2 regions of the Rossellomorea sp. NPDC077527 genome follow, and region 2 is predicted to be linked to the other one. Evidence: riboswitches for the same ligand, from Rfam matches in the RefSeq annotation. Region 2 holds a riboswitch; the other holds the start of a gene.
The links. A riboswitch is a leader RNA that binds a small molecule or an ion and turns the genes downstream of it on or off. The one in region 2 is predicted to bind FMN.
Positions count from the first base shown of each region.

Region 1: another riboswitch for FMN. It lies ahead of ACIGG7_RS05395 (ECF transporter S component); the one in region 2 lies ahead of ribD (bifunctional diaminohydroxyphosphoribosylaminopyrimidine deaminase/5-amino-6-(5-phosphoribosylamino)uracil reductase RibD).

Region 1 is NZ_JBITVL010000002.1:38,889-42,299, forward strand. Features, by position in the region: gene ACIGG7_RS05385 (YpbB family protein) at 1-374, opposite strand, end outside; gene ACIGG7_RS05390 (ferredoxin) at 598-846, shown strand; gene ACIGG7_RS05395 (ECF transporter S component) at 958-1,527, opposite strand; FMN riboswitch at 1,681-1,815, opposite strand; gene ACIGG7_RS05400 (peptidoglycan DD-metalloendopeptidase family protein) at 1,930-2,820, opposite strand; gene ACIGG7_RS05405 (hypothetical protein) at 3,044-3,411, opposite strand, start outside.
Region 2 is NZ_JBITVL010000004.1:431,540-434,950, reverse strand. Features, by position in the region: gene ACIGG7_RS16650 (hypothetical protein) at 18-713, shown strand; gene ACIGG7_RS16645 (four-helix bundle copper-binding protein) at 770-1,090, shown strand; FMN riboswitch at 1,254-1,397, shown strand; gene ribD (bifunctional diaminohydroxyphosphoribosylaminopyrimidine deaminase/5-amino-6-(5-phosphoribosylamino)uracil reductase RibD) at 1,591-2,664, shown strand; gene ribE (riboflavin synthase) at 2,683-3,339, shown strand; gene ACIGG7_RS16630 (bifunctional 3,4-dihydroxy-2-butanone-4-phosphate synthase/GTP cyclohydrolase II) at 3,356-3,411, shown strand, end outside.

The sequences.
Region 1 (3,411 bases), on a different contig from region 2:
TGTACAAGAAGGCTCAACCTCATCCAGAACAGACGGGTTTGATCGCCATATATCAGCCCGTTCATATCCGACGGAAACCGGTCACCACGAAAATATTCTAACACGGCTGCTGATCCCAATTCTGTTACGAGGGCAACATCATTTTCCCCATGGGTGATGTACTCTGATTTCTCCAGTTCCCTTACCTTCTGGTTGAAATATGTACGTTTCAACTTGGGTAGAGAAAGGAAAAATGGCTGTAAGTGAAAGATATGTGCATCCTGGATTGACTGGGAAGATTTCTTCCCATTTAAGATATGGAACACAGAGTAAATGGATCGCTCTCCTTTAATTTGCCAAAAACAATAAAGAATCACATAATTAAAATAGGTCAATTCTCTACTCCTTATTATGTAGGTTATTGTCAAATATTGTACCACGAATTTAACTTTTAACCATGTTTTGTTTTACTTATATAGGATAAAAATAAAAAGAGAGCACCTAACTATTGAAAAGTCATTCAATCCTCTATAAAATAAACATTAAGTGATTTTTCACCATTGGACATTGTGTATAATGATGAATTATATAGAATTATTTATCCGGGAGGTTTTTTCTTTGCCAAAATATACGATCGTTGACAAGGACACATGCATCGCATGTGGAGCATGTGGGGCTGCAGCTCCAGACATTTATGATTATGATGATGAAGGTATTGCATTCGTAACATTAGATGATAACCAGGGAACCGTTGAAGTGCCTGACGTATTGGAAGATGATATGGTCGATGCATTCGAAGGTTGCCCGACAGATTCCATTAAAATATCTGAAGAACCTTTCGACGGAGACGCACTGAAATTTGAATAGCATGTTTGAAGGCTAAAGAGAACGTTTCTCTTTAGCCTTTTTTCATACTCTTTATAAGGCAAATAAAAACCCACCTTAAATTTCCTTAAGGTGGGTCATTTTATATGATCACTATGCCGCTTTGTTAAAGGCTATTTGTCTTGATAACCAGCCTTGTAGGCGGACAAACAGTAAGACGAAGACCGATGTTACCAGAATCCCCTTCAGAATGTTGAATGGAACAATACCTGTAATGATGATTTCGGCAGGAAGCTCGAAATTCATAAAGTATTTATAAGCAGGAAGGAACACAATGTAATTCAGGATCCCCATGCTGACACTCATCACAACTGTTCCTGTGATTAAACCGATCAACAGACCTTTTTTGGATTGAAAACGTGAATAGATATAATAAGTAGGAAGAATCAATAGGATTCCCGCCATAAAATTGGCTGCATGGCCAATCGGTACACCAGTATCGCTTCCTGTCAAAACGTAGTCTATCACGTTTTTGAATAATTCTACTAATATTCCCGCAAGTGGACCCAGTGTGAGCGTCGCGATTAAAGCAGGAACATCACTGAAATCAACCATTAAGAACTTTGGAAATGGTGGTATTGGGAAGTTGAACAACATTAACACATAAGAAATGGCACTTAACATACCTACTGTGACAAACATGCGCGTATTCATTTTTTTCATAACTCTCTCTCCTTTAGGAGATTCATCTCATTTCGAAGACGGCCCAAGCCAAAGGTAGCATTAAAAAACCCCTAGATATCAATATCTAGGAGAATGAAAGGCATACCTTAATAGACGTTTAGCTTCCCATTTTCTAAACGTTCTGGCATAAACCTTCATCTTCTCCCATCCAGACTATACTGTCGGCTTTGGAATCTCACCAAATCCTGCCCCAAAAGGCTCGCGGGCTTAGAAACAAATTGTTTCATCACCGCCGGTAGGGAATTTCACCCTGCCCCGAAGACGAATCTTTATTTTTTTATTCCATTTCATTATACATAATGTTTGGGATAATGTGAAGAAAAACAGTTCGAATTCGAACTATATGTCATACATCGCCTTTTTGCCGGGGATTCGATTGGATCATTGCACTATTAATACCTGCTCAGGGAAAATAGCTGATTGCATGTCCAGACCATTTCTGTCGGCTAATTCCTCTACATCTATGCCATGTGCCATAGAGATGGAATATAATGTGTCTCCCTTTTTTACTTCATACTGGTCACTTGGTAAAGAGGCAGGTATTCTTAATAGCTGATTGATTACCAGTTCAGTACTCTTTAATGCATTTTCCTTCAAAATATCTTCAACTGATACCTCGTACGTTTGAGATATCCCCCAGAGAGTTTCTCCTTTATGAACGATATGCATCACTTCATGTTTTGTGTCCCGGGACATATTTCCTTCAGGTGTGCCAGCTACCCCAACCGTCTGATAAGGGTCCTTCTCTTTCGCAAATACGAGCTGACCGACTTCACCGTTTCCAAATACACGATAGGGATCAATGGCATTTTCTTTATCGAACGTCCACTCTCCCCTATGTATTTCAAAATGAAGATGAGCCCCTGTCGACCTTCCCGTATTTCCTAAGAGTCCAAGCTGTTCACCTTGTTCTACTTCCTGATTTTCGTGTACCTTCCTGCTTTTAAGATGGGCATATACTGTTTCATATCCGTTTTCGTGTCTGACGAATACAACGTGACCATAGCTTTCAGAAAGATACGATCTGATCACTATCCCTTTCGCAACAGAATAAACGGGAGACCCCAGCTCCCCTCCGATGTCCATTCCCTTATGAGAACCCGACCTTGTTCCATATGAGTCTGTGATCATCCCTTCTACGGGAAATGTCCAGGATACGGTTTCCTCAGACACCTTATCCTCCTCAGCTTCAGACACATGTCCCGATAAGAGCATCACGCTCACACATAGCACCCAAACGATGAAAAGCCTTTTTGCACAATGGGAAATCATCCTTGTCCTCCTCAATTCTTATGACAGACGTACCTCGACTTCTATGTATTAGACCATTCTAACCTTTTTACGCATATTACATGCACCCCACGGAAAAACCATTCTGAAATCATTTTCCATTGGGTAGTTTGGCTATGTAGCGTGTAAATATTCTAAATATCAAAGAAAAAAAAGAAAAGACCGGTAACGGATCCGTGTCCGCTACTGGTCTTTTGCTCTCTATTCAATTGACTAAGCTTTTTTTATTTGGACTGATTGGTGTCTTGATAGGTTCATTGAAGTCGAAACCGTTCCAGCTTTCCTGTTTGATATTGTCAAACCTGGCTTGTTTAAACCCAGAACTTCTGCTTGTCAGGAGTATTCCTTCAATCAACTCCAAGGCGGTTTGTTCATCAAATGTGTCCAAATCCAATTCGTTTAAGAAGCTGATCGTCACCCATTGATCTCCTTCTGTCACACTGAAGTTAATATCTTTGGGGATCACACTCTGAAAGAGGCCAGTCTCTGCATTTTTCATTGCTTCCAAGGATTCTTTGATGCCCCCTCTGTTTATATTATCGGGCACCAGGAAGCGGTCCCTTCCATTTGGAG
Region 2 (3,411 bases):
GAAAGGACGAGCATTTCATGAACCTCTATCATATATACAAAAATGAACAATATACGTTCCTTTTCCGAAGTGTCATGTATTTCCTAATTGGGGTAGGGATGCTGATTGTGATTCAACAATTGTATTATTTTCCTCTGCTGATCTTCATCCCTGCGTTCTCTAATCTTTACCTCAGCTACAGTCTGAAGAAGGAATTAAAAAAGGCAAAACGACTATTTTATGAAAAGCTGCCCGTTTCAGAACATGCATATGTAGGCGTCCATACAAAAGAAGGGTCTTATTACTTGAAAACCAACGGATGGTCCGACTATTTCATTCAACGCACATCGATGATCAATAATCCTAAGCAATACCTGTTTCACAGAAGGGATAAACGGCCGCTACCTTTCTCAAAATGGAGCAGGATCTTAAAAGTGGAGCATCCCAAATCAATGATGATGTTTCATTTGAAATACCAGAGTTCGACCGCTATCGAATGGCAGAGTGAGGAGGGAGACACCATCCTCATCTACAAAGGTAATAAGAGGTGGATCTTAAATTATAAGGAGAAGAATTACCTGTCTCTACAAAAGGGGTACCTTCCTCAAAGTGTTCAACGGTTGTTCGACTCCCATCACAGTTACGTTTCATTTTATGAAACGTACAATGAGGAATTCGATTGGCTCTTGATATTTCTATGGTACGTAGATAGTGACTACTTTCTCACTTCCTGACTCATTCATAAGATGGATTTTGGGCATCCTAAAAGGGAAGTTATGGAGGTGGTAAGGTGAATGCTGACTACAAATCATGCTTATCGGCTTTAGAGCGGTGCAAGGAAGCATGCAATGTGTGCTATCATGCATGCCTAAAGAAAGAAAAACCGATGATGATGTGTATAGAACTCGATAGGGAGTGTGCAGAAATCTGCTCCTATGCCATTAATGCCATGGAGCGAAGCAGTAAGTTTGTTCATCAAATCCTCACCCTTTGTGTGCACATTTGTGAGATGTGTGGAACAGAATGCCATGCACATGACCAGCAGCATTGTAAAGATTGTGCCAAAGCGTGTTTTACATGTGCGGAGGAATGCAGATTGTTATTAACATAAAGAACGGAGGATGCCTCATATTCAGGTAGAGGCTTCCTCCATTTAGTATGGATTCTAATAAAAACCCTAGTACCGTCAGGGTGATTTTTTACAAAATTAAAATATTTGATCTTCATACATGATTTCATCACTGAAACTATGATAGAATAATGATAATCGAATAGGTTTCCTTCGGGGCAGGGTGAAATTCCCTACCGGCGGTGATGAGCAATTGCTCTCAGTCCGTGACCCGGCTAATGGTTATTAGACGGTGGATTTGGTGAAATTCCAAAGCCGACAGTGAAAGTCTGGATGGGAGAAGGAACGGCAGTATTCAATTGATGAAGTGAGTAAATCCATGTATTTATCATGGATGATTTTTCCTTTTAATTTCATCGAGTGGATGCTTTATTCAGTCATGCCAACTTCCCCCAAGTAGAAACGTTACTTGGGGTTTATTTATTTTAGGATATTAATTCACACATAGAATGGAGGTCATTCAATTGGACCATTCTCATTATATGAAGCTTGCCCTTTCAATGGCAGCGTCCACCCAGGGCCAGACGTCACCAAACCCCATGGTAGGGGCAGTGGTCGTCAACAATGGAGAAATTGTCGGGATGGGAGCCCACCTGAAAGCAGGAGAAGGTCATGCGGAAGTGAATGCGTTGAGGAATGCAGGGGACAAAGCAAAAGGAAGCGACGTTTATGTCACCCTTGAACCATGTTCCCATTATGGGAAAACTCCTCCATGTTCCCAACTGCTCATTTCAAGTGGTGTAAAGAGCGTTCATATTGCAACACGTGATCCTAATCCCCTCGTGGCAGGGCGGGGAATCCAACAGTTGAGGGATGCAGGCATCGATGTGTTGGTGGGAGAATGTGAGGAGGAAGCCCGCGAACTAAATAAACATTTCTTCCACTTTATTCAACACGGTACCCCGTATGTAACACTTAAAACAGCCGTAACATTGGACGGGAAAACCGCTACTGCTTCAGGTGACAGCAAATGGATCACCTCCGAAGAATCAAGAACTGATGTCCACTATGATCGTCACCGGCATGACGCGATACTAGTAGGAGTCAATACCGTTATTCAAGATAACCCACTCCTTACCACCCGTTTGCCCCAAGGTGGAAAAAACCCCATTCGAATCATATTAGATACTTATCTCCGAACACCACTACACTCACATGTAGTGAAAGACGACGAAAGTGCAACACTAATCTTCACAGGAAGTTCCGTCAGTGAAGAACAAAAGCAGCCCTTTTTACAATCCGGGTGTGAAATCGTCACCCTTTCAGAGAAGAGAATTAACATCCATTCCGTTCTGAACGAACTGGGAGCCAGAAATATCGGTTCCCTATACGTAGAAGGCGGTTCAACGATCCATTCTGCTTTTTTAAAGGAAAGTGCCTTCCAGGAATTAATCATGTACATGTCCCCAAAGCTTATAGGTGGAAGCACTGCCTTTACGAGTTTTGGAGGGGAAGGATTTCCTACGATGGCAGAAGGTCTGGAAATGGAGATTCAAAGCTTTGAACGTATAGGAAAGGACATTAAGATTGTTGCTCTTCCCAATACGCATTCTTAATGGATAGGAGGGGAAAGGATGTTTACTGGAATTATTGAAGAAATCGGCTCCATTGAACGGTTGAAGCGATCTTCTTCTTCGATGGAATTGACCATTAGAGCTGAGCGTGTACTGGAAGACGTAAAGGTTGGTGACAGCATCAGTGTAAATGGTGTCTGTTTAACCGTCACCTCATTCAGCACACGGCAATTTCAAGTAGATGTGATGCCTGAAACCTTCGATGGCACCACGCTTCGAAACTTATCCCGTGGTTCTAAAGTGAACCTCGAGCGTGCGATGGCTGCAAACGGTCGTTTCGGAGGGCATTTCGTTAACGGACATGTCGACGGAGTAGGAACGATTACGAGAGTGGAAGTCGTCGAAAATGCATGGTATATGGACATTTCCATTCCGGACCATCAGAGTCATTTGTTTATCATGAAAGGGTCAGTCGCAATTGACGGTACGTCCCTTACCGTTTTCGGTGTGAACGATCATACCATTACGATTTCGTTGATCCCTCAAACGAGAGGAGACACAGTCCTCGGTGAAAAGAAAGTGGGCGATTCTGTCAATATTGAGTGTGACGTAATGGCCAAGTATTTTCATCGTTTCTATGAAGCAAAAGAACAATCCAAGAGTAATTCAAGCAGCATCAGTTATGATTTTTTATCACAAAATGGTTTCGCTGACTAATAGGAGGGGTTGCCCCATGTTTAATAAGATTGAAGAAGCGATAGAAGACCTGAAGGCAGGGAAAGTCATCAT